DNA from 4 places in the Paenibacillus sp. FSL L8-0494 genome. Region 1 is predicted to be linked to each of the others. Evidence: predicted binding sites of a transcription regulator. Region 1 holds the regulator's gene; each other region holds the start of a gene.

The links. Region 1 encodes LexA, which represses DNA repair genes until DNA is damaged. Its sites were predicted from a motif close to CGAACATATGTTCG; they were not measured.
Region 2: the regulator LexA is predicted to act here: its motif matches at 3,066-3,079, upstream of NYE35_RS23635 (ImmA/IrrE family metallo-endopeptidase).
Region 3: the regulator LexA is predicted to act here: its motif matches at 4,582-4,595, upstream of addB (helicase-exonuclease AddAB subunit AddB).
Region 4: the regulator LexA is predicted to act here: its motif matches at 5,441-5,454, upstream of recA (recombinase RecA).

Annotation. Positions count from the first base shown of each region.
Region 1 covers NZ_JBBOPQ010000001.1:3,931,048-3,939,096, reverse strand. The annotation lists gene NYE35_RS17965 (hypothetical protein) at 1-190, shown strand, start outside; gene NYE35_RS17960 (DUF5316 domain-containing protein) at 616-819, shown strand; gene NYE35_RS17955 (cupin domain-containing protein) at 855-1,346, shown strand; gene NYE35_RS17950 (MBL fold metallo-hydrolase) at 1,347-2,129, shown strand; gene NYE35_RS17945 (hypothetical protein) at 2,179-2,757, opposite strand; gene NYE35_RS17940 (hypothetical protein) at 2,977-3,357, opposite strand; gene NYE35_RS17935 (L,D-transpeptidase) at 3,510-3,848, opposite strand; gene lexA (transcriptional repressor LexA) at 4,026-4,652, opposite strand; gene NYE35_RS17925 (LysM peptidoglycan-binding domain-containing protein) at 4,904-5,317, shown strand; gene NYE35_RS17920 (DUF896 domain-containing protein) at 5,427-5,636, shown strand; gene NYE35_RS17915 (hypothetical protein) at 5,686-6,207, shown strand; gene NYE35_RS17910 (HAD family hydrolase) at 6,242-7,027, shown strand; gene NYE35_RS17905 (FixH family protein) at 7,290-7,715, shown strand; gene metH (methionine synthase) at 7,895-8,049, shown strand, end outside.
Region 2 covers NZ_JBBOPQ010000001.1:5,195,298-5,203,346, forward strand. The annotation lists gene NYE35_RS23610 (glycosyl hydrolase) at 1-1,279, opposite strand, end outside; gene NYE35_RS23615 (cytidine deaminase) at 1,454-1,870, opposite strand; gene NYE35_RS23620 (NucA/NucB deoxyribonuclease domain-containing protein) at 1,977-2,408, shown strand; gene NYE35_RS23625 (hypothetical protein) at 2,490-2,639, opposite strand; gene NYE35_RS23630 (YjfB family protein) at 2,789-2,965, shown strand; gene NYE35_RS23635 (ImmA/IrrE family metallo-endopeptidase) at 3,129-3,680, shown strand; gene NYE35_RS23640 (hypothetical protein) at 3,747-3,908, shown strand; gene NYE35_RS23645 (hypothetical protein) at 3,992-4,138, opposite strand; gene NYE35_RS23650 (hypothetical protein) at 4,248-4,583, shown strand; gene NYE35_RS23655 (RNA polymerase sigma factor) at 5,029-5,523, shown strand; gene NYE35_RS23660 (hypothetical protein) at 5,520-6,509, shown strand; gene NYE35_RS23665 (hypothetical protein) at 6,488-6,868, shown strand; gene NYE35_RS23670 (hypothetical protein) at 7,532-8,049, shown strand, end outside.
Region 3 covers NZ_JBBOPQ010000001.1:5,319,159-5,327,207, forward strand. The annotation lists gene addA (helicase-exonuclease AddAB subunit AddA) at 1-941, opposite strand, end outside; gene addB (helicase-exonuclease AddAB subunit AddB) at 938-4,450, opposite strand; gene NYE35_RS24185 (class I SAM-dependent rRNA methyltransferase) at 5,182-6,606, opposite strand; gene NYE35_RS24190 (Na/Pi cotransporter family protein) at 6,706-7,692, shown strand; gene NYE35_RS24195 (energy-coupling factor transporter transmembrane component T family protein) at 7,746-8,049, opposite strand, start outside.
Region 4 covers NZ_JBBOPQ010000001.1:4,200,229-4,208,277, reverse strand. The annotation lists gene NYE35_RS19070 (DUF3243 domain-containing protein) at 1-171, shown strand, start outside; gene NYE35_RS19065 (DUF3388 domain-containing protein) at 349-1,116, shown strand; gene NYE35_RS19060 (helix-turn-helix domain-containing protein) at 1,210-2,142, shown strand; gene NYE35_RS19055 (hypothetical protein) at 2,222-2,383, shown strand; gene NYE35_RS19050 (YajQ family cyclic di-GMP-binding protein) at 2,594-3,085, shown strand; gene pgsA (CDP-diacylglycerol--glycerol-3-phosphate 3-phosphatidyltransferase) at 3,241-3,828, shown strand; gene NYE35_RS19040 (competence/damage-inducible protein A) at 3,937-5,223, shown strand; gene recA (recombinase RecA) at 5,524-6,588, shown strand; gene NYE35_RS19030 (regulatory protein RecX) at 6,699-7,424, shown strand; gene rny (ribonuclease Y) at 7,741-8,049, shown strand, end outside.

The sequences.
Region 1 (8,049 bases):
TCCTCTAGGTTTTGCAGAATTATATCTGCAGGCTACCAGTGATAAGGGGATAGAAGATTATATGGTCTGGAAAAATCAGGCGGGGGAAGCTTTTCTTTTTCGGATACACAATCCTAAGGGTGATTCGTCGAATAAGTTTGCACCTTGGGTGATGGTTTCACTGGCAACACTTGAACTTGAAATGAATTAAGTGTAAACAGAACCGAAGGGGGTGTATGGAGTAGAAGAAGTGTGCCATAACCATAATCAAAAAATGGTTGTTGGCACACTTCTTCTTCTTTTTGGTACCTTACTTCATTTGAACGCCAATTTCCATTTGCTGAGGTTGCAAATTTCGCGTATGAGCCCGGTATAGGACCCAGCAGACCTTATATGAAGCTTTATCCCACATTTTGGATACTAAAGGACCCCATAGTCGCTATTGGCATTAAAAACACTCAATATGAGCCTCATTCTTAGGAATAACGTCACTGGAGTCCGAAACCATGCTCCAAAGCCTGAAAATAAGCAAATAGCGTCATATGGGTCCGAAAGTCATGGCGTGTAGTAAAGGGATTTAATGTTAAAATATCTTATATATAGATAACTAATTCTTACCTGCAAAGGAGTAAGTTCATGCAAATTTTTATTTACATAGGCTTGGGCTTTTTTATAATTTCAGGTATATGTGTTGGAGCCTTCACGACAGGTACACAACAAAGAGGTAACTTTTATTCGGAATCTAAGCAAGACCGTAAAGCTAAAAACAAAGTAGCGAATGGGTCTGCTTTAGGTGGTCTTATTTCATTAGCTATAGCTGGGATTCTTTATTTGTTGTAATTGAACGCAAAATATAAGGAGGAGGAATGTTGCAGATGGTGAAGATTTTTAATGAAAATACGGTCTCATTTACTCAAAAACAGTCCCCGATCCCAGAGTTTGCTTGGCATACGAGTGAAAGATTAGCTGAAATGGTGGGCTCCAAGCATTTAGTTTTTGATATCAGATCTTTAGATCCTGATAAATATTCTTATCCTTATCATTTTCATAGAAATGCTGAAGAGATATTTGTGATTTTAGCGGGAAAAGCGATGTTAAGAACACCCGAGGGTTTTACGGAGGTTACGGAAGGGGATGTAATATTTTTTGAAATGGGATCGGAAGGGGCGCACCAGCTTTATAATCATACGGATGCACCATGCAGGTATCTGGATCTCCGAACGAATCAGGGAATAGATGTTTGCGAATATCCAGACTCTGGAAAAATCAACATTTTGCCTTATCAAGAAATCTATCAAGCGGATGAACAGGCGGATTATTATAAGGGTGAAGAGCATGTAAGGGAAAAATGGAATGGGGGAGCGTAATTGATTAAAGATCGTTGGTTTACAGTAACGGAAATTGATCCGACCACCTATGCAATCAGTGAATATGGACATTGGGAAAAGGTGCATTCTTTTTTACTCTTGGGGCAAAAACAAGCCGCGTTAATTGATACGGGATTAGGTATTGATAATATAAAAAGAATAACGGATCAGTTAACGGATTTACCTATCGCTGTCATAACTACACATGTGCATGCAGATCATATTGGCAGTCACGGACAATTCGAGACAATCTATGTTCATAAAGAGGATGAGGATTGGCTGATTAACGGAATAAATGGCTTGTCCCTTGCCCAGATTCGAAAGGATATGAGTCGAGACATCACCCTTCCTGTTCCTGAAACCTTTGATCCTAACACCTACATACCTTTTCAAGGGAAACCAACGGCTCTTTTACAAGAGGGGGATGTGCTCGACATAGGTGGGCGCGAAATAGAAATTTACCACACACCAGGTCATTCGCCAGGTCATATCAGCCTATTTGATCATGCCAACGGATATCTGTTTACAGGTGATTTATTGTATGACGTTACTCCAATCTATGCTTTTTACCCTTCGACTAGTCCGGTTGATTTAGTGGCATCCTTAGAGAAGATTACAGAAATTCCAGGGGTTACCCAAGTATATGGCTCTCATAATACGCTGGGTTTAGATCCATCTATTTTACAAGAGGTCAAAAAGGCAGTTCGTGAGTTACGTGAGCAAAAAGTAGTGGCACATGGTACGGGTATTCACCAGTTTGATGGGTTTAGTGTGCAATTTTAGGTTCTTTCTATTTCGAAATCAAATGAGAGGTATGGCGATAACAACTTAATTATTCAGATACGATTGACCTGAAGAGTGCATGCAATTGTTGTACTTGGGAGTAAGCTTCCTTGTACTGGTTGTCGGATTGTTGAATAGGCAATAAACCCGGCAAGAAGGAAATACAATACACAGGCGTTTCTTTGCTGTTCATATATATTTTAAGCGTGAGTTCTTCTATCACATTAGCTTCTTCATCAGCTTCCTTAAGGACGTTAATATCTGCACTAGTTGCAGTTGTTTTGCTGTTTTGTTGTCTTTTGGAGACTTTTGAAAGGGTAAGTGCGTTAACCACAATCTCGGATCCCATTACATTATCGAAAGAGTATAGCTTTGCTACTGCTTTTTTGTTGTTCTTCGGATTTCTGGTGCCTATTGCTAATTTTTTATTAGGTTCGTTAAGTGCGATCAAGTGAGATTGATTGGGGGGAATGAATGTTTTGGTGAAAATGATGTTAAAGGATGCAGCCGCATTAACTAGCATAGAAATATCAGATGAAGTGGATAGCGTTTTCAATTTTATAATGGCGGCACTTAGAATTAAAACAACTCCTAAAATAGCAAATAAGTACACTAAGATAATCAGCATATAATCACCTCCCAGTTATCTCATTAGACTCAAATTGTTGCTTATTGAAAGATATGCCTGAATGATCCCCACTAGTATCTTTTAAAAGGGAAATTCGTGGAATTATAGGATCGGCTTCGGAATTAGCCCAAAAAAAGCACCCGGAGAAACCTGCCGATTCTGCAAATGGCGCAAAATTGGGGGTTGCTGCAAGGGTGCTTTTTAAGGTAAGTATGTAACCTATAGAAAATTGAAGGCAGTGATATGATCGGTATAAACAATCAGCTGTTTGTATTCGATCGGAGTCCCATAACTAGCATAAGGTCTTACAGTAACGTCATTGAGGACAACAAAGTTATAGCTGAAATTTTTATCAGGGTGTTCTGCTCCCAAATAAGATATGTATTCGTCTACTATTACATCATCCATCAAAGATTTTAAATCAAATACATCCTCTTTGTTGGAGACGGCTGGAGAGACGATTCCCTGAATGCTGCCAAAAGAGGTGAGCAAATTCACTTTTTTTCCACTAGCTTGTTCATCATTTAAAAGTAAACCGGACAGCTTACCCAGTGCATCGACTTTAAAATCGACGAGGGTTCTAATTTTTGAGTTATTCAAAACTAAACACATCCTTTTCAATTTGCAATCCTGTTAACAATATTCGACATATAATCACCAAACTCCTAGTATGCTAATGAAAAAATACTTACTTATGTAATGACCCCCATTCTGTATATGGTGATTTGGGGGCTGTGACGTCCTCAGCGAATTCAATTCCTTATCGTTACTCGTGTTCCTATAGGGACGATAGCTGCGAGTGTTAACACATCCTCGTTGTACATCCGGATACAGCCGTGGGATACCTCTTTCCCAATGGAGGAAGGATCATTCGTTCCATGAATCCCGTAGTGTGGTTTAGACAGTCCCATCCAAAAGGCACCAAAGGGACCGCCTGGATTGGGTTGTTTGTTAATAATCGTGAATTCTCCCACTGGGGATTGGGTTAACATCTTACCAATGCCGACAGGGAAACCTCTAATCACAATATCATTGTCCAGAAGATATAACATTCGTTGGGTCAGATCTACAATAATTCGGTAATTTGGCATTATGCACAACACTCCTTTCTAATTAGGATATGAGCAGAACGCCTAAACGGTTATTCATAGAAAATGCCCATTTTAGCGAACGAGAACAAATGTTCGTTAGTGGTTGAGAAAGCAAAATACACAGAAAAAAGGCTGTTCCGCATTTGCGGAACAGCCTTTTATGGTAGGAGTGCATACTTAGTGGATATCTCGAAACAATCCGATGACTCTTCCGAGAATAGTTACGCGATTAAGGCGAAGAGGCTCATAAGCTGGATTCTCCGGCTGAAGCCGTATATGATCACGTTCCTTGTAAAAGGTCTTAACGGTTGCTTCATCTTCTTCAGTCATGGCTACAACGATATCTCCGTTGTCCGCTGTTTGTTGTTGGCGAACAATTACATAATCACCATTCATAATGCCAGCATCCACCATACTATCACCCATAACTGACAGCATAAATACTTTGTTGTCACCTACATAGTGAGTAGGAAGTGGGAAGTAGTCCTCGATATTCTCTGTAGCAGTGATAGGTACCCCGGCGGTAACTTTACCTACGACAGGAATCCGTGAGATGGTCTGGGCGAATTGGTGAACATTCTCTGAATCCTCTTGGCCTAGTAATTCTATTGCACGTGGCTTCGTTGGATCTCGACGAATAAGTCCCTTCTTCTCAAGCCGGTCCAAATGACCGTGAACTGTGGAGCTGGAAGCAAGGCCAACAGCTTCTCCAATTTCCCGGACGGAAGGTGGATAACCCTTGCTGCGGACTTCGCTTCGTATAAATTCCAGGATCGCCAGCTGGCGACTTGAAATCTTTGACATTGGAATCAACCCCATATAGTAATGTTTGGGAAAATTATAACATAGAACTACCGTTCGCACAAACATAAGTTCTAACTATTATAAATATTAATCTGCTAGAGTTAAAAAATGGTAGACAAATGATAATAAAATGTACCACTTGAGTCTCTCGAAAAAAAGAGAACAATTGTTCTGAAATAGTATTGAACAAAACACATGTTCGTGTTATTATGAATTCGAAAGTAAGAACAAGTGTTTGGAGGATGATAATTATGCTAAAATACAGTACATACCGCAGCATCTACGATAAGGCCCCAGTGGTTGAATCTTTAGGACATAATGACGTTGCCCGTAATTCCGCTAAGGTGAAAGAGATAACGGAACGTTTGCTAGGAGGGATGATTTCGTTGTTCCGTCAGGACTTCTTTATTAAGTTAATATTGATTATCGTGCTAGTATTTTCTGGCCTAACAGTAGTGGGAAATGTATTTGCAGGATCGACGACTATAATGAAGGAAGAGAAGCGGATTGTGGTTGAACGTGGAGATACACTATGGAGTATTGCCCTTAAGAATAAACCGGCTGATATGAAGACAGTTGTTTATATAGAAGGAATTAAACGTTCAAGTGGGATTAAGAGTAGTCAAATTAACGCTGGAGACATACTTACTTTACCTATTTATTAATTTTCTGAGAACATAATAGAATGACCATTAGAGCTTGCAGGGAGTAGACCTTGACAAGCTCTTTTTCTCATGGCAGAGTTAGAATTAATTTATAGGGGGAGGGAAAGTATTGAATATTGATGAGTTGGTCGCGCGAATTAACGAATTGGCACGCAAACAGAAGAGCGTAGGCCTTAATCAAGAGGAAGTGGCGGAACGCGCCAAGCTTCGTGAAATTTACCTGGGGAATATCCGCAATAACTTCCGAGCACAATTAAATACTATTGAAGTAGTAGATAACGATGAGCATGAACAAGGTAACAAGGGGCTTAAACATTAGCTCGCTGTTCCTTTTCATAGATATTTCAGGATGACTAGGGGGAACGCACATGGCCCGTTCTTGGGAAAGAATGGTTCAACGCAACACACAGCAAATCAACAAGCAAAGAAAGAAACAAGGCAAGGATACGATTTATGCCTCTAAATCTCCTACCCAGAATGCCGAAGTCTTTAAAGGTCGCAACATTGCATTTCCGGTAGTGTTAGTGATACTTGGCACTATGTTTTGGGTAGTTGGTTCTATTGATCAGGCCAAAGGAAATGGCATGCTGGCTAATTGGTTGGGAGTAGTACTGTACTATTTGCTGGCAGCGCTATTGTTCTTCCGTCGTCCGTACTTGAAGGTGGAAAAAGCAAGACTGTCTACTATTAAATTCAATCGCGAACGCGGGCTTCCAGCTGCAGATATTGAGAAAATCACCCTTTCGCGTGGAGCTGTAGTCATTAAGCACAAAGGGAAACGTACGAAATGGATTTTCACAAGACTTATGAATCGCTATGATACTAATGCGATGAGTACACGATTAGAAGCATTTGCTAAAGCTCACAACATTGAAGTAGTTCACGAATAGAACTAGACCAGTTAAAGGGAGAGGGAGACCTGTAATGCCAATTTCTGCTGTACTATTTGACCTTGATGATACATTGCTGTGGGATGATCGGAGCGTCGAAGAAGCATTTCGTTCTGCTTGTGAAGCCGCCGGGGATACGATTGATCCACAAGAACTAGAAGTTGCAGTTCGTAAGGAAGCAAGTAGCTTGTATGAATCTTATGAGACGTTCCCATTTACAAAGATGATCGGAATTAATCCATATGAAGCACTCTGGGCTAACTTTACGGCAGGTGAACAACCAGAATTCCGTCAATTGGAGCAGCTTGCACCGGTATATCGTAAAGAGTCTTGGCGTCGCGGACTTGCAGCCTTAGGGGTGGAAGACGAAGCACTAGCTGAGACCTTGGCAACTAAATTCGCAGCAGAGCGCAGAAAACGTCCATACATCTATGAAGAAACAATGCATGTACTGGAGCAGTTACGGGGTCAAGTGAAGCTTTTGCTACTTACGAACGGCTGTCCTGCACTGCAACAAGAAAAACTAGATGGTGTGCCAGAGTTAATTCCTTTCTTTGATCATATTGTGATTTCCGGAAGCTTTGGTAAAGGCAAACCGGATAAGGAAATTTTCCTGCATGCTTTAGAGCTTCTTGATGTAACTCCTGAGCAAGCGGTTATGGTCGGCGATAAGCTTACAACGGATATCCGTGGGGGGCTGGCAGCAGGGTTGACCACGGTCTGGATTAATAGAAAAGGTAGAGCACCTAGTCTTGATATTCATCCGGATCATGAAATCAATCACCTTGAGGAACTTCTTCCACTAGTTCAATCCTTGTAAGATATACAGAGCTATTAGCTCCAACATAAAGACTTTATAAAAGCAGCGAGTTTCTGAGATCCTAAGAAACTCGCTGCTTTTCTGTACATACATACTAACATAAGGATTTCATTAGATTTTTAAGTAAATGATTTAAGTCACAAGTCTAATGCGGAATTGATGCAAAATACTGAAAAACCAATAATAATGTGTATAATAGATGGAGATGTATAACATGAATTGGTAGATTTTTATTATTCGATAATGATTGGGAGGGCTCCAAATGATGAGATCGAAGAAATTAGTCGCTGTATTATTAGGTGCAACACTTCTAGTACTAGGTGGATGTTCTTCAAATGGAACCAAGCATTCAGAAATACATAACATGAATATGAACATGTCTATGGAACCTATCAAAGTCGAACTACAATGGAGTCCTGAAGAAGTTGTTGTAAATCAAAAGGTAACCTTTGAAGCTGTGGTGACCCAAGATAACGAGGCAGTAGATGATGCAAAAGAGGTTCTGTTCGAAATTGTGAATAAAAATGATGAGGGACAGAAAATAGAGCTTAAGGGAAAGCTAATAGGTAAAGGAGTCTATCAAGCAGAAGGGACCCTTGAAAAGGAAGGACAATATAATGTCACTTCACATGTGACAGCCCGGACACAGCACTCTATGCCTAGCAAAGAGCTGTCTGTGAAACCATGATTCAAAGGTTCACAACGGTTGCTGAGCAATAACAGATAAAGCAGAGTGGAAAGGAAGGCTTTTCGAAATTCCTTTATTCTGCTAAACTTACTCTAATGTTTTACTGGGGGGACTATTAGTTGGCTAAATATACACTTGAGGAAAGCTTACAACAAAGGATTTTGATCCTTGATGGCGCAATGGGCACAATGATCCAACAGGTGCCTCTTACTGGAGAAGATTTTGGTGGCGATGAGCTGGATGGCTGTAATGAAATGCTGGTATTAACACGTCCAGAAGTCATTCAGACGATTCATGAGCAGTATCTCGAAGCAGGGGCTGATCTCATTGAGAC
Region 2 (8,049 bases), 1.3 Mb from region 1:
CATCAATCCATACCCGTATCCCATCATCAGAGTAGGAATAAATGGTATAAATCTCGCTAAAAGCAGCCGTCAGCTTCCCACTCCACCGCACAGAAAACGCATCTACACGAATGGCAGGATCAGGCGAACCTTGTCTCCATGAAAAGTTAATATTGGCATCCGTACGCAAAAGTGCAGGTGTGCCGCTAAGCGTCATGTTATTGTAGTATTGCCCACAGAGTCCACTCTCCAGCACACTATCCCCGATAGCAGCGAAAGCGGCGGCCTCAGCAGCATACTCCTCTCGTGTGAATACCATTTTGTCGTTCATAAAAGCTTTTATAACAGCATCGGTGTTCTTCTCATAGAGGAGTTTCCCCCAGGTCAGCTGATAAGACCATTTGGGCTGCGTTTTGGACAACAGTTCAGCAGACGGAAGCTCTCCATTCTCACCAATCGCAATCAGCTTGCCACGACCCAGATCCCATAAATTATCATAATGGCTAATCTTGAAATCCGCGTCATAAATGTCGAGCGCCAGCACATCTACCTTATCACTGCCCGGATAGTATTCTGCCGGCTCATCACACCACTGATTTTTTGCATTTGGACTCCAAACCCACAATAAATTATGCAGCTTATGATAATTGGTAAAACGATCGAACATAAGGTTCCACAATGCAGCGTAATTGCTCTTTTGCCCCCACCAAAACCATCCACCATTCATTTCATGATACGGCCGCCAAAGTACAGGAATCCCTGCGTCATTAAGCTTTTTCAGCGACAGGGCTATCTTATCCAGATCAGCTAACAGCGCATTATACTGGGTGGTACCTGAGGTTATATATTTATCAAAATCAGCATTGCTTAGGCTCGTATTTACATTCCCCCAAGTTGGCGCTGTCCCCGGTAATGCAGCGTGATAACACATCGTTACGATCCCGCCGGCTCTAGACCAGCGTATCGCACTGTTGACGACCCAATTCCGCTGATTGTCAATTAGAGCCTGGGACTGATTATTGATTGCGCCCAGCTCGTAGCCATGAAGCGCAGCATATTGCCCACTGGTATTTTTAAGCTTCTCCATAAGCTCGTCTGCACTTTCCAAATAATCATGTTGGCCGCTTATCACACCCTTTCCCTGCAAGTAATAGAGGGTATTCAGCAATAGCTGAGCCGAGGACGACAGTCCCGAATCCGCCGGAGCCATTTGTAATCTGCGAAAAGCCATCTGCCACTGCACATCGCCCACGAACCTTGATGCTGAATCAACCATCTGACGAATAATCCGCTGCTCCATCTATTCTCACCATCCTTTTAAATCTTTTTAAGTTATAGTATGGGGACAATAGTGACATGAACTCAGCGAATGGACATGAAGTTGTAAAATAAGTTGGGACGATATAAGGAACTGCTGAATAATTTCACGGCTCAACAAAAAAAGGAGCTCAGCGGCTCCTCATTACTTTTTTTCTTATCTCGTGTACCTTAAAGGCAATAGCTCAGTGATTTCATATTTAGCTAATCGGTCATCCTCCGATACAATTATCTTGCAGTCTATTCCGTAATCCGCAATTAACTCTCGGCACATGCCGCAGGGAGAGACTACTTTAATCTCTTTTTCCTCGCTGTCTGGATCAGAATGCCTTACCGCAACAATCGTATCAAATTCCTTATAACCTTCGGATATCGCTTTGCCAATCACCATCGCTTCTGCACAGACTGTAATCCTCCCCATGCTGGCTTCCACATGTACCGCTGTAAAAATCTCTCCTGTTTTAGTACGAAGCGCTGCACCCACATGATGACGCCCCCATTCATAACGTCTGGTAATTATATCTTCGGCAGCCGTAATAAGCGTCTGATCCTCAATGGTAATTATGTACTCCATATCCAGTTACGTCCTCCTTTATTTTACCTAATTATATTAAATCGCACTGAATTATGATATAAGATATACTATTTTAAGTGCCAAAAAAGGAGGAGCAGAATTGAAAGTGAAAAAATGGATCTCCAGTCTCATCATTGTTGCATTACTTGCTTTGGCTAGTTACTGGTTTGAACAAAACGGAGAGCCTACAGACCCCTCGTCTCCATCCAATTCGAGTGTTGTTCAGCTAACCTTCCCATCAGACCGCTATCCTGAGACCGCCAAGCATATTCAGGATGCCATTGCGAAAGGTGAATCCGCCACATGTACGATTAACCGAGAGCAGGCTGAAGAGAACCGCAAAGAGTCCTTAAAAGGGATCCCTACTAAAAAGGGATATGACCGGGATGAATGGCCAATGGCTATGTGTGAGGAAGGCGGCGTTGGTGCCGACATTGAATACATAACGCCAAGCGATAACCGCGGGGCAGGAAGCTGGGTTGGCAATCAGCTGGAGGATTATGCAGACGGAACCCGGGTAGAATTTATGTTTAAATAACGATCTGTCTGACCATCCCCAGGCAACAGAATAGCCCCACCTGGCATTCGCCAGACGGGGCTACACTTCACATCAGCTAACTTAGAATAAGCAAGCTTTAGTGATGATAACCAGCAAGATGAAAAGTACCAGGATTGCTCCTGTAGAAGTCCAAGGACTACACACCGGACCTACTGATGCTGGACTTACTACCGGACCTACGTTACAACCACAACCATGTTCCATACCCATTTTCAATTCCTCCTAATGATTAATGACTACAGCACAAGATATGTAAAAAGGAGATAAGCCGTTTGGGCGAATTGGCAAACAAATGCCAATCACCTAATGAATTGAAGGCGGACAGTCGATAAACAGGATATACACAAAGGAGGTGCAATATGGATATAGCTGCATTATCAATGGCAATGAGCCAAGCATCCTTAGCTCAAAATGTTGGGATACAGGTCATGAATATTGCCAAGAATCAGGCTGAAACCCAGAGCCAAACTATGGTGGAAATGCTGGGCAAAAGCGTTGCTCCGAATTTGGGAAAAACACTTGATATTAGTGTGTAATTGCTTTATGCTAAGGGTACATGAGAACTAACGTTCCTATGTATCCTTAGACTTTTTTTACTCTACATAGCCCTTCGGGCTTTTCTTTTGCGCATTTATGCGAACATACGATCCCATTAGTGATTTATTAGTGATTTTAAACGAGGTGAATAAGTTGGAGAACATGAAATCATATTATCAAATGACTGTGCTTGAGAAATGGACGGAGGATCTATACAAGCGATTAAATCTTCATCAGCCTTCGCAAATTTCAATATCGTATATTGCAGAGCGGCTTAATATCTGGGTTCATTATTTGGATGTGAGAAGCAAGAGCATTGAAGCGTCTGCAGGAATGTACAGCCTGTTTATCGACAACCGCCTTCCAGCCAATCTTCAACGGCTAGAGTTTCTTCATGAACTGTGTCATCTACTTCGCCATGGCAGCGATAATCAGACCTTGATGCCAGAGCATTTCACGCGGGCACAGGAGGACGAATCAGAGCGTTTTATCTTGTATGCGGCGACGCCTTACTCCATGATCTCCCGCATGACATTGCCTGAGCAACGGGAAGACGCCATCTCCTATCTTGCAGCAGAATTCCAAGTACCTGCCGAGCTGGCCTTACAGCGGATTGATCAGATCCAAAGACGTGTGTTCCAAGGGCAATTATTGGCCGTGATGGGAAGAAACGAAGAACGACTGACACATATTCGCAACGGATCACGGAGATAATAAACTTAGTTGCAGTAGTTCTCTGCATATTCATTTATGGTGGAATTTCTCGTGAGGGGGAACGACATGGAAGCCATTAAAGTAATTGAATTATTACTGACTCATCCGGATTATAATGTAGATGCAGTACACCCCGAAATCCCGGATTTTGTGGGCATTGAGACGATTGAGGTGGATCACGAAACGGGGACCTTCTCCATTTTATTGCAAGAACCCAAAGAAGACTAAAAGAGAATCATTATTCTTCATAAGTTAAAAGGCAGCAAATATAGTATGTCCCGGCAATTCTTCGTTCGCCTACGCCTGGATTACTATCGGTATTTGCTGCCTTTTTGTATTACACAACCCCAAATTAAAAACCATAAGATTTTCATCCCCGGCAGCCTCGGACTTGCCTGGTTTTCCAGCACCTTAATTCGCTGCTCCAGCTCCAGTATTTTCTCTTCTTCCTGCGTCATATTCTTACCTCCTTTCTTATTTGTACATTTACAAGATATCTATGAATGACATAATAGTCTCTGTATATTATCTTATACTATATACAAATTATCTATATGGAGGGAATTAATGAAGAAAAATACAAAATTAATCTTCATCGTTCTAATCCTGTTAATCTGTGGAATAACATCCTTAGCCCTCCACTCCTTCCGAAATCATATGAACAGAGAAGTCATTCATTATCTAATAGAGACAAGAAATTATAAGAAGGAAGATTTTTATAAAGTATACACCCAGATTGCCAAAGCTCCCCTCGTAAGTACCACGGTGATTTTTGCAGACGAACCCTACGCAAGATACTTTTATCGAAAAGAAAATGGAAGGATCTATCAATACAGCAGGGCTCCTGTTAAAGGTAATGATCCTAGCTATACATATAAACATATCGAAGAGGATCTCCAGTGAAGGAGTCACTCTATTAAAAAGACGCGTTTGTCCAGCAGTCAGCACTTGGTGCTTGGGCAAATGCGTTTTTTTTGATCTCCTCTGTTCTAAATAAGTAACCATCGTTTGCGTAGACAATATTGGCGTGGTGCTTAGCAGCTATCGGACACAGTTGAGCTTATGCGTAGCATAACCCTCCATTTAGAAGTGTAACGGACCCCATCGCCTTTATTGGCATGAGAAACACCTTACAAGGCCCACTTTTTAAGGAATAGCGTCACTGGGGTCCGCGAACTTGCTCAAAAGTCTATTTATATGCAAATAACGACTTCTGAGTCCATAACCCTCTGGCGATAATTTATGAATAGGCATCCTCTACTCTCAAACACAAAGAAATTTTCTCAGGAACAAAATGTGACCTAATGCCGTCCTAAATGGTGTTATAGGTAAAGGGGGGCACAGTATCATGCAGCGATCCATGACCCGGCCGGGAAATCATGTGATGAAGAGTTACGAAATCTACGCAGATATGCTGTTCCGGATCGCTTTGGTCCATCTAGGCAGCCGGCAAGATGCCGAAGAAGCCACTCAGGATACCTTCATCAAGCTAATAGAAAAAGCGCCAAAGTTCAAAGATGCCGAACATCAGAAGGCATGGCTGATCCGGGTAATCACCAATCATTGTAAAACACTACTGGGCAGAGGCTGGCGCAAGCGCGAGGTTAAGCTGGAGAGCGCTGAGCCAATTGCGGCAGACAGCCCCGAGGATTGGGCTCTGCTGCAGTTAGTTATGGCGATGCCCATGAAGTATAAAACCGTAATCCATCTTTATTATTACGAGGACTATCCCATCCAGGAGATCAGCAAGATTCTGCAGATTAGTCAGTCTGCCGTGAAAATGAGACTTCAGCGGGGACGGCAACTGTTAAAACTGGAGCTGGAAGGAGCGGAACCACAGTGAAGGAAGATCAGTTTCGAACATCATATAAGAAAGCGGTGGATTCGATGAAGCCAGGTGAAGAAATGAAAAAAGAATTGTTCGACAAAATGGATCAGCGGCAGGAGCGGAAACGTCCGCGCAAGACGGTTTATATCGCGGCAAGTGTCGTGCTCGCCGCAGGAATCGGTCTGGCTGGGCCTAGTATATGGCAGCAGTTGAACAGTCAGAGCTCCCCGGGGCAGGTTGCCCAGGTAACTCCGGGTGTAAGCAATGCTGGCAATTCGGGCACAGCTACATCGGGCAGCATTGTCATTCCCAAGCTGAAACTGCCAGATAAGGAATCTGGTGTGAAGGCAGATATGATCGCCTTGGTCGTGTATAAAAATAATATTTACACACAGTCAGCGACTCGCATCGACGCTGCCGATGCTGCCGCTCTGCGCGGTGACAAGTTAGGACGCACTACAGGCGGCATCAACGAATGGAGCGGTAACGACGAATATATTGAGTTAGCCTCGAACATCGGCGAAACGGATCTCTATTCCGTGAAGGGCTATGATTCCAGCTTCCTGATTATGTCCTATTCGGAAATCAACGGCGAGGTATTCGCTGAACTGTATGAGCACACGAACGGCATCACCATAAACAGCGGCGCCGACCTATTCGGCAAGCTGAATCTTGAAGGCCGAGTTACTTCAGCTCAGTGGGAAAGCTTCAACAGCTGGAACAACGGCCTCCAGCAGCAGGCGCCAATCGCCAATGGCGAGGCGCTTGATGGCTTCCTGACAGCACTCCAAGCGGCTAAACCGCTGGCAGCAGAGCCGCTGATCGAGCAAGGCATCTACGACAGCGAAGACCGCAAGATCATCTATCTGCAGCTGGAAGACAACGCCCGAGTAGAGCTGACGCTGCTCGGTCAAGGACTTGTACGCTACGGTCAGGCACCGGTATTCTTCGAGGTCGAATCCGGGGCATTCCAGCAGCTGTGGGACAGCATGAAACTTTAGGGATGTTGGTGGATACCCAGGGCCTGCGGTTGGGATTGGGATTGCGATCGGGATTGCGATCGGGACTGCGATCGGGATTGCGATCGGATTGCGATCGGATTGCGATCGGATTGCGATCGGGACTGCGAAATGCGACTAGGAGTGTGATTGGGATTGGGATTGGGATTGGGATTGCGATCGGGACTGCGACTAGGGCTGTGGTTGGGATCGCGATTGCGATCGGGGCTGCAACTGCGGTTGGGACTGCGGTTGAGATCGCGATTGCGATTGAGATTGCGATTGGGCCAGCGGTCGGAAGCAATTGGGTACATCGTTTCGGTCGCCTTGCTCTCCATTGGAGGAATTTAGCTGACTGCTAACAAAAACGGCGCTGCTTCCAAACCATTTCATGGTTTGGAGCAGTGCCGTTTTGTGCTTTACTGTATGGTTTATGAGCTCGCATACTAGATATGCTGGTTGCAGAGGTGAAACTACTGATTGTTCCTTTATAGGCTACTTCTCATTGTAATTTCTGCAACTACATCTGCGAGGAGCATGGCACTAACGAGCTAACGAACTAACCTCCTTCACCTCGAGCTATCGGACCTAGATGCCGCTATTTGCTGATTTTCAGCCTTTGGAGCATGGTTTCGGACTCCATGGACGCTAATGCCTAGAAAGAGACTCAAATGCGGTACTTTTTATGCCAATAGCGACTATGGGGTCCGTTAGAATTGCAAATGTGGAGAAAAACCTCTTTAAGGGTCAGCTGGGTCCGATGGGAGCCTCATACCAAAAATGCTCCCTAATCAAACGAAGTTTGGTGTTTAGTATAAGTAAGTTTGCAGCAAGAAAGAGTGCCCCAACAGCTATTTTATCGGATACTGGATAACTCTTTCTTTTTTTCTGTCCATAACAAATCTTTCATACTCCAGAGTCCTTATGTTACTAATCCTCAGTCAAATACAATTCAAATTTCCTCACTATTAAACTATTTCACATGGTAAAATAAACCTGATTTAAATAAAAGGAGAGTACATAATATGGGATTTTTCAAAGGAGTATTACAGGGTCTTCTTACAATAATAGAAGATAGAGAATATCAGAAACTTTCGGAATCAAATACTATAAAAATCGATAATAAATTAACTTATACTCCAACAGTAAACAGACAATTCGCCATCATTGAAATTAAAGGTAATAATTATCTGCATAAAGATAGCATATTGAGCATGAAATTGAGTTCAGGATTTTTATCCATTGGAAACGTTATGATAAGTCGTTCATTAGTGTCAGGAAATCTTGATATGCTTAATTTATCGCAAGATGACTTTAACAATGGCGTTAACCTATATGGAATGATTTCCGATGAACGACAGAATGTAACAGAGATAGTATGTTGCTTGAAAAATGATATTTCCTTAATTCAAGGGTACGTTCAAGAAGCGCTCGCTATTAAAAAGAATGAAGCTGAAAGAAAATTCATAATTCAACAAAATGAACAACTTAGGAAAGAAGAGGAAGAAAAACGAAAAAAATCACAAAAAGAATACTTCCAAAC
Region 3 (8,049 bases), 1.4 Mb from region 1:
TGCAGTCCAGGATCTGTCGAATCCTTCTTACAAGCCTTTAATTTCCCAAAATATACTTCCATGAAAATATCATATAATTCTGCCCAAGGTCGTTCGTTTACGGCATCCTGCAGTGCATTTACCATCTCAAGATCAGCGGTTAAATTCTCAGCATAGGGTGCCGGACCGCCCGGCTGCAGTGCAATCTCTCGGCCTTGAATCAGCTGACTGGCTGCGCCCGCAAGTGTCAGCTTCGCTTCTTCAAGAATGCTCAGCACCCATGGCGTTCCACCCAGACTTTCGGTGTCTGGCAATGAGAAATCAGCTGCAGTATCACGGAGCCATTGCGCAGGCCAAGGATGGCTGCGGGCATAATCATGCAATCGCTGTATGAGCGCATGCACTGCATCATCACTGCGTTCACCACTGAACCAATCAGCTAGCTGCACAAATATGCTATCCTCGCCATCCGCACCTGCTTCACCGTACTTTTCCTCCAGCAACTCTTCGAGCAGCTCCTGCCGCATCATCTCCGCTTCATGCTCATTTAATATGCGAAAACCCGGATCAATCGGAATCATTTGATAATAACGCCGGATCACTTCCAGACAGAAGGAGTGCAACGTTGTAATCGAAGCTTTGCCCAGCAGGGATAGCTGACGGCGCAAATGGTCGTTCTCCCCATTCTCCTCCAGCTCCCGATCAAGGGCTTCCCTGATCCGCTGCCGCATTTCGGCAGCCGCAGCTTTGGTAAACGTAGCTACTAATAGCCTGTCTACACTGAAGCCGTTCTCTTCCTTACTGATTTTTCGAATAATCCGTTCTACCAGCACCGCCGTCTTACCGGAACCTGCTGCCGCAGCAACGAGGATGTCATCACCGCTCTCCGCAATGGCGCGCCACTGGTCATCACTCCATATACTTCCTTCCGGTTTCGCTTCTATTTCAGCCTTCTTACTCAAGGTGTAGTTCCTCCTTTGCGGGACAGCAGATCCCATATAACGTCCTTCCCTGGCTTACCCAGATTGTTATAGCTGTTGCCTTCCACAGCTTCATCGAACTGGCAGACAGGTCTAAAGGAACAGAATGTGCAGGCGGTCTCCTGCCCAATTCGGTACGGCTCAATCGCCACATCACCTTCTGTAATCCGTGTCCCGATATCCGAAATTGTCCCTCTAACGGAGGATAATAGATGACCCCACTGCTCTGGTGTAGCTACTGAAGCACTGCTATAAAAGCTGCCGTCAGCTTTTACTGCTACAGGCACGATAGAAGAATACCCTTTGTCTAAAGTGGTATCCATCAGGGAGACAACCTCACGATCTGCTGTAAGTAGTCCTTTCATCTTGAAGCGTTTCAACAGCTCTTGCTCAGCCTGTTCCTTGTTCATCCCATTGGATGAGGTCAACAACGGATCATGCACATGGAAATAAAGTGTGCCGGCTGGAAGTGCCGGCTGCCCCAGCCATTGCTCCGAATATGTTAGCAGCACATCCAAATAAGTCAGCATTTGCAGCGATAATCCATAATACACCTCATGCAGCTTGAGATCCTTTTGGCTCGATTTATAATCAATTACCCGCAGAAGAATTCCGTTCTCTCCACGGGCCATATCTACACGGTCAATCCGGCCAACAACCTCCATCACGCAGCCATTTGGCAGCGTAATCCTTAAAGGCGGCAACTCCTTATCCGGTCCAAAGTCCAGCTCCAGCCCTACTGGCTCAAAGCTGCCCCGGCGGGCGTGCTCGCCCAGAATCACAGAAGCACGTCCAACAATATTCTTAAGTTTACGGGAGATGTACCCGTAACGTTTGGAGCTCATTAGGATTTCACCCTGCAACATCGGAGATAGCCGCTCTACTGTCTCACTGGCCTCACGCCGACATTCATCCGGAGACAAGCTGCCCCAGCCCCGTCCCTCTTGTTTCAGTCTTATCGCCATATCACTTAACGCAGCATGGAACAGCTGTCCAATATCAGGTGCTTGCAGCTTATATAGCTGACGCTCCTTCAGTCTTAGTCCGTAGGACGCAAAATGGGAAAATGAGCACGCAACAAATTTCTCCATCCGGGACACACTGCCCCGCAGTGTTGAGCCACCATACAATCTGAGGCTTGTGCCACGCTTTAGCTTCGTTCCCTCATTACGATAGAACAGTGAGCTTAGCAAACGTTCCAGTTGAAATTTACGATTTTCGTTCTTAGTAAACCAGTTATACACATCCCACCATAGCTCCGGAATTTCTGTCCCCTGGCGCCACTGCCGCAGCTGCATAATCAATGCGCGAAGACTCTGTTCTGGTTGACCAATGAAACCGAGATGAATAGGATTTCCGACTTCTGCCGGTAGTCCCGCAGGGGGAAGTGCTGACAAACTATGCTCTTGAACCCTTGGGAACATTCTATGCAAATGCCGGATAACCTCAGAGGGAAGGAGAGCTTTGCCCTCATCATCCGCTGTAGCGTAGCTAATCCAGAGCTTTTGACTTCCTGTCGTTAGCGCATTATAGATCAGAAACCGCTCGTCCAGCAGTTTACGAGAAGCGCCGGGAGCAAGCTCCATTCCAGCATTCTCTAGTACGGAGCGTTCACCTTCCGAGAGAATTCCATCTTCCTTAAACTGCGCAGGCACAACACCTTCATTAAATCCAAGCAAAAAAGCGTATTTAACCCCTGTTGGGCGAGTCCGATCCATATTGCCGACCAATACTTGATCCAGTGCGGGCGGAACTAGTCCCATTTTAAGCTCAGCAAGTCCTGTCTCTAGAACTCCGGTGAACACTTCAAACTCAAGTCTTTCATTGCCCATCATTTCTACTATCTGATCTAGCAGATCAAGTACCGCACCCCACAACTGGCTATGTTCCCTAGCCTTCTCGGGTTGGCCCTTCTCCATAGACTTAACACTGAGTTTCTCCAGCTTTCGTGCAACATCCGTCTCTTCAAGCAGCTTGTACATTGCCGTACATAGTTCAAGGCCGCTACGGCTTTTCTGGATTCGTTTCTCAAAAGCAAATAATGGTCCTGTTATACTAGCACGGCATCGTTCCATAGTAGCAAGCAGTTCATCATCCATCTGTCTGCCGCCTTCCAGCGACAAGCTAGGAATACCTTTCCATGAGCGGCCATCCGTCCAGCGATACCCTTGAATCCCACAAGCCAGCACATAGTTTTCTAAAGCATCCATATCCTCACGTGTAATACTACCGTCTAGCGGAAGCAAAAGCTCCGTCTTTACGCAACGGAATACATCCTCGTAACGCCAGCGACGACGCACTACATCCAGCGCGGAACGTATAAATTCCACTAGCGGATGATGCAGCTCATTTACCTTCTGGTCCAGAAAAAATGGCACTCCGTAATCTTGGAACAACGGTTGGATCAGCTGCTCGTAATCGCCAATATTGCGCATCAATACAGCCATTTCGCCATATTTTGCACCTTCATCACGCGCCAGTCTAGTCATTTCGCGCAGTGCTCCCTCAACCTCTGCTCTGTGCGAAACTGCGGCGCCTATGGATATAGCCTCTCTTGCCAGTTCATCCGCACCTATCCAGGCCTTCCGGCGATCATATCCCCGTTCAAGGTGAGCAAGTACTGGACTTTCTTCAAAACGTGGAAGAACCGTTGGCTCCAGCAGCTCGTCCCACACATCAATGCCCAGCTCTTCAGCTATTCCACGCAGTTTAATGTAAGTAACCGCAGTGGGGTGAAACAATTCAAGCTCATTCAACTGATCTCCATATGGGTAAGGACGATCAATTGTAAGCGAAACGGTCAGCTTCGAAGCTTGCTGCATCAATTCTCGAAGCACTACGAATTCCTGCGGAGTAAATCCATGGAATCCATCTACCCAAATCTCCGCCCCGCGAATGTAGGAGGAATCAGGAATATGCTCAGCCAGTTCTGCTAAACGATCCTCTTCATCGATATAGAGACGTGACATTTCCTTCTCTAAATCGCTGAATACCAGCTGCAAATCATCCAGCTTACCCTCAAGAATAGGACTTCTTGCAATAGCTCCTCGCATAGCGGACAACTGCTCTTCTAAATCAGTGGAACCCAAACAGCAACGCTTCATCTCCGTGTGCAGTTGGTTCAGACGTTCCACAAAACCCGGTCTGTCTGCTGAGGCACCGAACAATTTCAGTTCCTCTTTGCGACGACTGATGATTTTGTAAATTAACATTTTCTTACCTTCATCACTGATTGGCAGACTTGCACTGCCACCAGTTTCCTGCTTCACACGATAGGCAAGCCGCGAAAAACTCAGTGTCTGCGCCCGAAGGCTTCCCTTCACATTCCCTACGGTCAAAAGCCCCCGTTCTGCTCCAAAAGAACCTTGCTCTGGCACAAGAATAATAATCGGCGCACCAAGCGGTTCCTTCTCTAAGGAAGAAGAGATAGATTCCCATATTTTTGTTGTCTTGCCACTGCCCGAGCGGCCTAGTAAAAAGGTTACCGACATAAATGATAGACTCCTTCCGTAACGGAGAAAATATATAAATTACAAGGTGAAATATCCACCTATTGATTACACTCCAATTAAAAAAGTTCAGTGATTCCTCGTCCCTTCAGTATATCATAACCACACTAATCGGAACATGTGTTTGCTAGTATTTTCTAATGTTTTACAAAGGATAACAGCTACGAGTACAAATAAAAAAAAGCAAACCTCCGGATTTTGGCGGCTTGCTTTTTAGAGTGTTTAGTTTGTTTTTAATGCCAGATGTGCAACGTTAGATTAGAGCTGCCAATGTCGGAGCATAGGGTCAATGTTAGACTGTTCGGTGTTCAGCGTTCAGCATCCAGCGTTCGGCATTCAGCGTCCAGCGTCCAGCATCCAGCGTTCGGCATTCGGCATTCGGCATTCAGCGTTCAAATTGCACATTTTCGGCTAGGCTTGTTTCATTAATTACTTACGGACCCAGGAGCCGTTATTCGTGGATTCAGTGCTGTTTTGGCAACTTTTCGGACCCCATTGACGCTATTCTTCGAAAATGTGTTGCATTACGGGTGTTTTAAGAGCAATAGCGCCTTTGGGGTCCGTAAGAATTCAATAATAGGCTGTTTACGCTAAATAGAGTCATCTGAGTCCGTTGGCAACTACTTGCCTTACAGTCGACTCACGGCCACCCTACGTCCAGCCCTTTTATCCTATTTGTTACTTGGCACTGTAAACCTTTTTGACCTTCAGGCTTATTTTTTACTCCGCACTTCAAAAATCGCAAACTTCAGATAGTGTCCTTCGTTAACGCCAAGTATTTGTGGGTGGTCTTTGCCTGCGGCCCGCCATTCCACAAGTCTCAACACCTTGCCAGCATCTTTAGCCGCATCGGCAATCGTTTCGAGGAACAGATCTGGCTGCATATGGTAAGAACAGCTTGCGGTAACCAAATAGCCGCCTTCGTTCACCAGCTTCATCCCGTGCAGATTGATATCCTTGTAACCACGGCAAGCGCCAGCTACTGCACTTTTGGTTTTGGCAAACGCCGGAGGGTCCAGGATGACTACATCCCAAGTTCTTCCTCCACCTGCCGTCATCGGCTTGGATGTGTCGGTTTTGGCTGTTTTGCCTCCGGATTTAGGATTTGTAGCAGCTGCTGCCGTCTCTGTTCCACTTGCAACTGTCGCCCGTTCAGAACGTTCCTCTAGTCCTTTAACCTGATTCCGTAGATATGCAAAAGCATCATCCACTACGAATTCAACACGATCGCTAAAGCCGTTCAGCTCCACATTCACTTTGGCACTCTCAATGGCATGCGCTGAAACATCGAGGCAGGTTACTTTTTTCGCGCCATACTTGCAGGCATGCAGCGTGAAGCTGCCCGTATGTGAGAAGCATTCCAGCACTGTCGCACCGTCCCAATAAGGGAACGTTACATGTTTACCGCTCTTATTAACTGGCAAGGTCTGTAGCGAACCCTCCTCAGTTTCGATTTCCTGCAGCGTAATGCCGCTTCGTCCCCCCCAGCCTTTCATGAGCGGAGCAATGGAAGCTCTATTCTCACGTTGGTCAAAGAAGTAGCCAGTCTTCTGGCCTTCTTCAATATCAACGACCAGCTTCAGGCCATTCTCACTCACAGTTACATGCCGTGGACACTCCCCATACAGCAAACCCGTTGTCTGCTCCATACCTTCAAGCTCGCGCACACTAACATCACTGCGCTCATAGATTCCGCGCGGTGCCATAACCTGCACCAATGCTTCGACGATTTCTGCACGCCGCTTGTTCATTCCGAGCGTAAGCAGCTGCACAACCAAAATATCTCCGAATCGATCTACAATAAGCCCCGGCAAAAAGTCCGCTTCACCATAAACCAAGCGATAAGCATCCGCACCCGGAAGGAACCGATTTCTGTGTTGCAGACAATTCGCAAAACGTTCTGCAAAAAAGGCTGTATCCATGATCGCAAGGGGTCCCTGTGATACAATTCTTACCCGAATCTGTGACGCTGGATTGTAATATCCCACGGCCAAAAATCGGCCCTGATGATTAAGGACATCTACTAATCCCCCCGCTTCCGGATTTCCTTCTACCGATGCGACTTCACCTGCATAGACCCATGGATGGCCCTGTTCCAGTCTTTTTTTGCGATTGCGTTCTAAAATAACCGATGGCAATGACTTCAACTCCCTGTTTTTCTAAAAATGTTTTTATACATGTCCCATGCAATACATTCATATATTGGTGTACAACCCTCGTCCAAAGGAGTATGCCCTATGTTCAGTGATTTGCTGTTCCCTATCATATATGGTCTTGTTATCTTTCTAGCCGGCATGAAGCTGATGGAAACGGCGTTGTCCAAGCTAGCAGGCCCTCTATTAACTACAAGTCTAAATAGAGCTACCTCAACACCTATTAAAGGAATGATTGCCAGCAGCCTGTTGTCTGCCTTACTCCAGAGCAGTACTGCTGTAACGGTGTTGACTATCGGCATGGTCAATGCCGGCCTGCTCACCTATGCCCGCACACTTGGCATTATCTTGGGCAGCAACATCGGCACCACATTAACTACAGAATTGATCGGACTTCAGATCAATACCATGGCCACCCCCTTGCTGGCAGCCTCGCTCAGTCTGTGGGCAGCGGCAGTTATTGCAGGCGAACTGCCGCCTACATCGCGAGTGGCAGAGCTCTGCCACAAAATATCCCCGCCACTGCAATTTATCAGTCTGGCTGTATCAGGCTTCGCCCTCGTCCTATGGGGGATCGCTGTCATGCAGTCTATCGGCGGAATACTTCAGGAAAGTGGCTTATTCCTCTGGTTCCTAAACCATGCCGCTACAAGTGCCCTATGGGGGCTCGCCGCTGGAGCGTGCCTAACAGCCCTGCTCCATAGCAGCGCTGCTGTCATAGCTATGGCTATGAGCATTGCCGCCTCGGGTGCCATGCCGCCTGAGCTAGGTATAGCCATAGTGCTAGGCGCCAACGTAGGCACCTGTGTCACAGCGGTCATCGCTTCCATCGGCGGCACGCCATCCGGCGTCTTCGTCGCTTGGTCCCATGTTGCGCTTAATGTAGGCGGTGCACTACTATTCTTGCCCATGATCGGGCTGCTACAAGCAAGTGCAGCATGGATTGGTGGAGGCCCTGCTTCACAAATCGCCCACGCCCAGACCATTTTCAACGTAGTCTGCTCACTTCTAGCACTGCCATTATGTTACCTGCCTATATGGACAAAACTGGAAAAACGTCTTCAATCTTAGCTAAAGGTACCGTTTTTTTATACCCCAGCTTTCCACAACTGTACTATTATACTTCAATCGAAAATATTATAAAACCGCGAACCGTCGTAAAAAGTGATCACCGTCGAGAAAATTCCAATCAGCGCAAACAAAGCCAATGCAAAATAATCGTCTCTCGTGAACGGGCGACTGCTATACCAAGTTCGTTTTGTCTCAGTGCCAAAACCGCGCAGCTCCATAGCGGTACTGATATTTTCAATTCGCTCGATACTAGTCAAAATTAGGGGCATCAGAATCGAAATGATATTTTTTAGCCGCTTAGGCAGCTTTTCTTTTCTGGAAAGATCTATTCCCCTTGCTTGAGCAGAAAACGATATA
Region 4 (8,049 bases), 270 kb from region 1:
CAAGACACAATCTCAAAGCTGGCTTTTGAAATCGGGGAATTCCTTGATGAAAAAGTGGATCCAGCAAACACTCAAAACCGTGCGATCAAAGAGCTATGGGATGTCGGCAACGATGAAGAAAAGCAAACGATTGCTAAACTCATGGTCAAGTTGGCGAAAGACAACGCCTAAGCTTGCGGAAAAGCTCCCCCTGTGGGAGCTTTTCTGCAATTATTACAGGACTGACCTTGCCTTTCATTTTTATTTTATATATCATTAACATGACCCGTGTAAAAGACCGCTTTGCCGGGGCAGCTTTTTTTGCTGTATTGGCAAAGGGTAGGGAAAAGGAATCTATGAGGTGTACAAGTGGAATATAAACAGTGGTATATGGAATACAAGATTCACAAGAACAGACCCGGTCTGCTTGGTGATATCGCTTCAATGTTAGGGATGCTGGAAGTTAACATTCTGACGATTAATGGAGTTGAAGGAAAAACTCGCGGAATGTTGCTGGAGACCAATGATGATGAGAAAATTATGCTGATGGGCGAAATGCTCAAAAAAGTTGATAATATTACAGTTTCAGCTCTGCGGTCTCCTAGGCTCGTGGACAAGCTGGCTGTGCGCCATGGGCGATATATTGAACGGGATTCAGATGATCGGAAGACGTTTCGTTTCACCCGTGATGAGTTAGGTCTATTGGTTGATTTTCTCGGTGAGCTGTTTAAAAAAGATGGGAATCAGGTTATAGGACTGCGTGGTATGCCCCGTGTAGGAAAGACGGAATCCATTATAGCTGGCAGTGTCTGTGCTATGAAACGCTGGACATTTGTCTCGTCCACACTGTTGCGGCAGACGGTGCGGAGTCAATTGGCTGAAGATGAGATGAACCCACATAATGTATTTATTATTGATGGTATAGTTAGTACGATCCGCTCTAATGAGAAACATTATAATTTATTACAAAATGTTATGAGCATGCCAAGCACAAAGGTTATAGAGCATCCAGATATTTTCGTACGCGAATCTGAGTACAGTTATGATGACTTTGATATTATTATTGAGCTGCGGAATAATCCAACTGAAGAAATCTTGTACGAGTCGTTTACGACGAGCTACAGTGATGATTTATAGAACACAAACAATGAAGAATACACTTCCGAGCATGTTTATTTATAAAGCTGGTTAAGGAAGTTTACATTCATAGAACTTACAGGAGGTGATGGTATGTCGGAACTGGGCCGGCAATTGAAAGAGGCACGTCTGCAAAAAGGGATGAGTCTTGACGATGTCCAGGAAGTAACAAAAATTCGCAAAAAGTATTTGGAAGCCATCGAGTCTGGAGACTACAAGGTGCTTCCAGGAAGTTTTTATGTGAGGGCGTTTATCAAAACGTATGCAGAAGCAGTAGGCATGAGTCCTGACGAACTGCTCGAGGAGCATGGGAACGTACCTGCACCACCCGCAGACACGACCATGGAGACGGTGATTCAAAAGCGCAGCCGTAGACCCGAAACCGAACGGAATGCAAAATGGCTGCCAACGGTGCTAATGTGGACATTCCCTATATTGATTATTGTAGTGATTTACATTTATGCTTCTAGTTTAAACAAAGCAGACCCTGATCAAGTTGATCAAACAAATATCACCAATAATGTGCAGGATCCTAATACAGCACAAACTTCTCCACCCGCATCAGGAGGCGGTGTTGTAGCGCCTACTTCCTCGGCAGGTGCTGAAGCAACTACAGAGCCAACTACGGAGCCTACGCCAACACCGACACCAACGCCGACTCCTCAATCTATCACGGTTACACCAGATGGGAAGTCAGGCAAAACAACGAAATTTAAGGTCACAGCTCCTGCCGGAAGCGAAGTTAAGGTTGAGATTGTTGCATCCGGAGTAAGCTGGCTTGAAGTTTACAAAGGCGAGAACTCTAAAGGTGAAAAACTCTCCTTCGGAAATACAGCTGCAGGAGAAACTATGAGCTTCGTTCTTGGTAGTGAGGGCATGTATATTAAGTCTGGGTATTCCCCAGCAACTGAGATTACCGTAAATGGTCAAGTAATCACGGATGAGAAGACTTCTTCACGTCTCCTGCTTAATCTTGACGACGGTTCTGGAAGTGAAGGTACCCAAAGTGAAGGGACAGGCGAATAACAAATAGGATGTATAGACTTTGGCTTTAGGGAGAACATAAGACTGTTTTCAGTTTTAGCCAAAGTGAGGTGTACATCTTATGACAGTTAGCTGGATTGTAGCTGGCCTTGGGGTTGTTGTCAGTCTCATCGGATACTATTTGACACCAGGTGCTTGGGGATACGGAATTCTCGGATTCGGTATTGCACATATTGTGCTAGGAATTCTGGATATGTTTCGTAATCCGGTCCGAAGCAGATAGAAGCTGTAGAAATGAACGTCTCCAACGGCGTACTTCCGGTGGAGACGTGTTTCTACCCTTTGAACCAAACTCACTCGAAGGAAAAGCTCCACTTAGTGGGGCTGTTTTCTATGTCGGGTGAGCTACATAATGATTTATCCAAAATTAGACTTAATAGTACCATTCTCTTATAATAGTAGCAGACTAATTGTATAAAGGACGTGGAGTTTAATGAGTTCAGAATGTTCATTTGATATTGTATCCAAAATGGATATGCAGGAGTTAACGAATGCTATTCACCAAACAGAGAAAGAGATCGACAACCGCTTTGATTTTAAGAACAGCAAAAGCAGTCTGAAGATGGAGAAAGACGCACTTATAATCGCCTCTGAAGACGAATATAAGCTAAACGCTGTTATTGATATTTTACAATCAAAGATGGTGAAAAGAGGCATCACCCTAAAGAATCTGGACTTTGGTAAAGTAGAACCGGCTTCCCTGGGATCTGTACGTCAACGTTTAGGGCTTAAGCAAGGCATTGATCAGGAGAATGCGAAAAAGATTAATATTCTGATCCGTGATTCAAAATTAAAGGTGAAGAGCCAGATCCAAGGGGATCAAATTCGTGTAACCGGCAAGAGCCGCGATGATTTGCAGCAGATTATTCAGATTTTGCGTAAAGCTGATTTGCCGCTGGATCTACAATTCATGAACATGAAATAGAATTTTGTGCCCCGCAGTGCTTATTAGCACTAACAACGCGGGGTGCTTTCTGTTTTTTTGACACCTATTTATTGCTATAATATACTTGCTTAAGTAGAAATGGATTAGCCTGATTTAGGCAATTTGTATGAACGATTTAGGGGAGGAAAACTTCAGTGAATTTGCCCAACCGCATCACGCTAGCTCGTATTTGCCTGATCCCGATTATGATGTTTTTTTTACTGGTGGATTTCAGTTTTTATCCAGAACCGATACATTGGGGCTCGTTTCAGCTATCTGTTAATCATTTGGTAGCAGCTGTAATCTTTTTGCTTGCGGCCAGCACGGATGGAATAGACGGCTACATTGCTAGGAAATATAATATGGTCACCAATCTCGGTAAACTCCTTGATCCACTTGCGGACAAACTGCTGGTATCTGCAGTTCTGATTTCACTTGTGGAGCTGGGCAGATGCGATTCATGGATTGCTATTGTAATCATCAGTCGTGAGTTTGCAGTCACCGGACTTCGCCAGATTGCATTGCTAGAGGGAAAAGTGGTTGCCGCCAGCAAATGGGGCAAGATAAAGACGGTTGTACAAATTGTTGCGATCTCACTGCTGTTGTTGAATAATTTCCCATTTCAATTTGTCAGTATTCCTGTAGACGATATTGCTATTTGGGCCGCAGCGCTGATCACTATTTATTCTGGAATTGATTATTTTGTGAAGAATAAGGATCTGCTACAGCTGCATAATGCGTAAGAATGTAAGCTGGACATACAAGGAAAGGTAATAGGTGAAGCACCTATTACCTTTTTTGAAATCTAAAAGCAGTGTACCTACATTATAACTAGGAGGCGAAAGCCAGGTATGAAAGCGGAGATTATTGCAGTAGGGACAGAGCTTTTGCTCGGTCAAATCGTGAATAGTAATGCCCAGTTTTTGTCTATAGAGCTAGCTGCCATCGGGATCGATGTATACTTTCAAACTGTTGTCGGTGATAACAGCAGCCGCCTGCAGCAAGCCATCGAGATCGCTCAGAGTCGGGCCGACGTTATTATCTTTACAGGCGGAATTGGCCCCACTGAGGATGATCTGACTAAAGACGCACTGGCTGCATCGCTAGGTAGAACGCTCCACATTGATCGTTTGGCGATGGATCATGTACAACGTTTCTTTGATGATCGTAAGATCGTTATGACCGAAAATAACCGCAAACAGGCACTTATAATTGAAGGAACTACACCGTTGCCGAATGAAATCGGTCTTGCGGTTGGGATTGCTTTTGAGCATGAGAAGAAATATTATATTGTGCTTCCAGGTCCACCTCGTGAGATGAAACCGATGTTCGTAGATAAAGCAGTACCGTGGCTACAGCAGCACGCCTTGACGAACGAAACACCGCTTTATTCAAAAATGCTCAAATTTGCCGGCATCGGAGAATCACTGCTGGAGGACAAGCTCATTGAGCTGATTCGCAGTCAGACTGATCCAACGATTGCTCCGTATGCCAAAGAGGGAGAGGTAACTGTTCGTATTTCGACAAAGGCCCCTTCTGAGCATGAAGCTACAAAAAAGCTGGAGATACTGGAACAACAAATCAAGGAGATTTTGCCGGAACATTTGTATGCGAACATTGATGTGCCGCTAGAGCAATTGATAGTGGATTGGATGGCGGATGCCGGCCTGACCTTAAGTGCGGCAGAGAGCTGCACCGGAGGTTTGCTGATGGAGAGTATAACAAATATTCCAGGCAGTGCTTCGATGTTTGCCGGCGGAATCGTCTGCTATTCAAATGACTTAAAGAAAAAGCTGCTGAATGTGCCAAGTGCTTATTTGGAGGGACACAATGCCCCTGGAGCCGTAAGCCGAGAAGTTGCCGAGGTGTTGGCTGACCAAGTGAGAATGATTGCAGACAGCGATTTCGGCTTATCTGTTACAGGTGTAGCTGGACCGGGTTATTCTGAACGAAAGCCTGTTGGACTTGTATTTATCGGCTTGGCTGAACGGGGACGTAAGACAGAGGTTTATGAGCTTAATCTTAAAGGTACGCGGGAAAATATCCGCTTACGAACAGTTAAGGCTTTGCTGTATCGTCTCTGGCGGAGACTTGAGGAACGCAAGGTGGAGACACCTCTTGAGGGTTCAGACTTGTAATGGGAGATTAGCCCAGTTATAATAAACACATACGGAAGAACCGTGGCACTGAGATTTCTTTGCTGCGGTTTTTTGTATATTTGCAGAGATTTTGATCACGATGCTTTCTCATGATCATAAGTCGTTGATGTCCGGTGAAGTGGAGAATTTAATTAACTTCTATCTCCGGAGGGAGGCTTACAATAAAAGGGATAAATAACGCCCAAGACAAAAAAAACGAATGTATGTTCGAAAAAAAGCTTGGCAAGACCTTAAAAACACGTTATTATATTACTATAAACAGTGAAGGAAGTGGTCTGATTGTCAGATCGTCGTGCAGCGCTTGATATGGCGCTTCGTCAAATAGAAAAACAATTTGGTAAAGGTTCGGTAATGAAACTGGGAGAATCCACGCATATGCAAGTGGAAGTTGTACCTAGCGGATCTTTGGCACTTGATATTGCGTTAGGTATAGGCGGACTTCCAAAGGGACGTATTATTGAAGTATACGGACCGGAATCTTCAGGTAAAACAACAGTTGCTCTTCATGCTATTGCAGAAGTGCAAAGACAAGGCGGACAAGCTGCTTTTATCGATGCCGAGCATGCGCTTGATCCGAAATATGCACGTAACTTGGGCGTAAACATCGATGAATTGCTGCTTTCTCAGCCAGATACGGGTGAACAAGCGCTGGAAATCGCCGAAGCACTTGTTCGTAGTGGAGCCGTTGACATTATTGTCGTTGACTCCGTTGCTGCTTTGGTACCTAAGGCTGAAATTGAAGGCGATATGGGTGATTCCCACGTCGGACTGCAAGCTCGTTTGATGTCTCAAGCACTTCGTAAGCTTTCTGGTGCCATTAGCAAATCGAATACGATTGCTATCTTTATCAACCAGCTTCGTGAGAAGATCGGTGTTATGTTCGGTAACCCTGAGACAACTCCGGGTGGTCGTGCATTGAAATTCTACTCCTCTGTACGTTTAGATGTACGTCGCGTAGAGAGCATCAAGATGGGGAACGATGTGGTTGGTAACCGTACTAAGATCAAGATTGTGAAGAATAAAGTAGCCCCTCCATTTAAACAGGCTGATGTTGATATCATGTATGGTGAAGGGATTTCCAAAGAGGGAAGTCTTGTAGATATCGGTACTGAAATGGATATCGTGAATAAGAGTGGTGCATGGTATTCCTACGAAGGCGAGCGTCTCGGCCAAGGTCGTGAGAATGCTAAGCAGTTTTTGAAGGAACATCAGGATATTGCCCTTATTATTGAGAATAAGATCCGTGAAGCAAGTAATTTATCCACTATTGTTGCTGCGCCGAATAATGATGAGATTGTTGCAGAGCAAGAGGAAGAAGAAAAATTGCTCCTCGAAATCGAATAGTATATTAAACAATAGGACGCCCTGTGATTGATTGTTGCAGGGTGTCTTTTCTTAACAAGTATTGAAAGTAAGACGATAACTGATCTATTGCTATGAGGTGACAAACAACTATGGTAATACAACTGGATTTTGAAGCAGAAGAACAAGATGAGCAGGTGTTATCTGATTTTCCTGAAGGAGAACTCTTAGAGATCACTAAAGTAGAACGTCAAAAGAAATCTGACCACCGTTATATCATACATTTCGGAGCATATAACATGACTGTGCACGAGGACGTCATGATTAAATATCGAATGATTACTGGTAATTCTTTTATGAAGGCTGATTTGGAAGAAATTGTTGTAGCTGATGAGCGTCAACGAGCTTATGTGGAAGGCCTCCGTTATCTTGAACGTAAACCACGCACCGCTATGGAAATGACTCGCCGTTTACGCCAGAAGGAAATAGGAGAGACTATTATTGCGGAAGTGGTGCAGCGGCTGCAGCAGGAAAGATTTCTTGATGACCCTTTATATGCTAAGCAATGGGCGGAGCAACGAATAGCGAACCAGCGGAAAGGGAAGATGTGGATTCGACAAGAGCTACGTGAGAAGGGGATTGACAAAACCCTTATATCGGAAGCTTTGGAGAATATTACTCCTGAACAAGAGCTGGAGAGTGCACTCGAAACAGGGCGCAAGAAATGGAATCTCATCCGTGGAGACGCTTCAGATAAGCGAAGAAAGACTGGAGCCTTCCTTATGCGCCGTGGATTCTCGGGCGATATGGTTCGCCAAGTGATCAATACTTTACTTGCGGAAGACAATTATGAAGGTGAAGATGAGGAGTTTTACTAGAATCACTGATTCTCTTGACATTAATGCGTATATCGACTCTCTTGACAATGTCTTTTTATAAATAATAAAATATAACATGAATCGGCATAAAATTAGAATCCTTTTTCCTTCCCAAAAAGGAGACTGTTTTAAACGGTTCACGTACAACTCATATGAAATGTAATCGCCGGATAAGGCGGGCAGTGTGCATGTGCAGCATGTGCAGTATGGCAATCGGTTGTTTACCGGTTTTTTGTATGGTGATGAACGGATAGTTAAACAACTGCACAATTCCCAGGGATATACCTTGGAGAGGAACCAACGAGGAGGTGAACAGATGCTGGAATCATGGATCTGGGTCATTATCGTTCTCGTTGTAGCTGCAATATTCTTTGGGTTCGGTTATTTTATTCGTAAATCCCTTGCAGAAGCTAAAATCCAAAGCGCAGAAAGAGAAGCCGTTGTCATCGTTGAGAATGCGAAGAAGGACGCTGAGGCGCTGAAGAAAGAAACAGTATTGGAAGCTAAGGACGAAGTCCATAGAATCCGTACTGAAGCTGAGAAAGAAACTCGTGAACGTCGGAATGAAATCCAACGGCAAGAGAGACGTTTGCTGCAAAAGGAAGAATCTCTGGATAAAAAAATG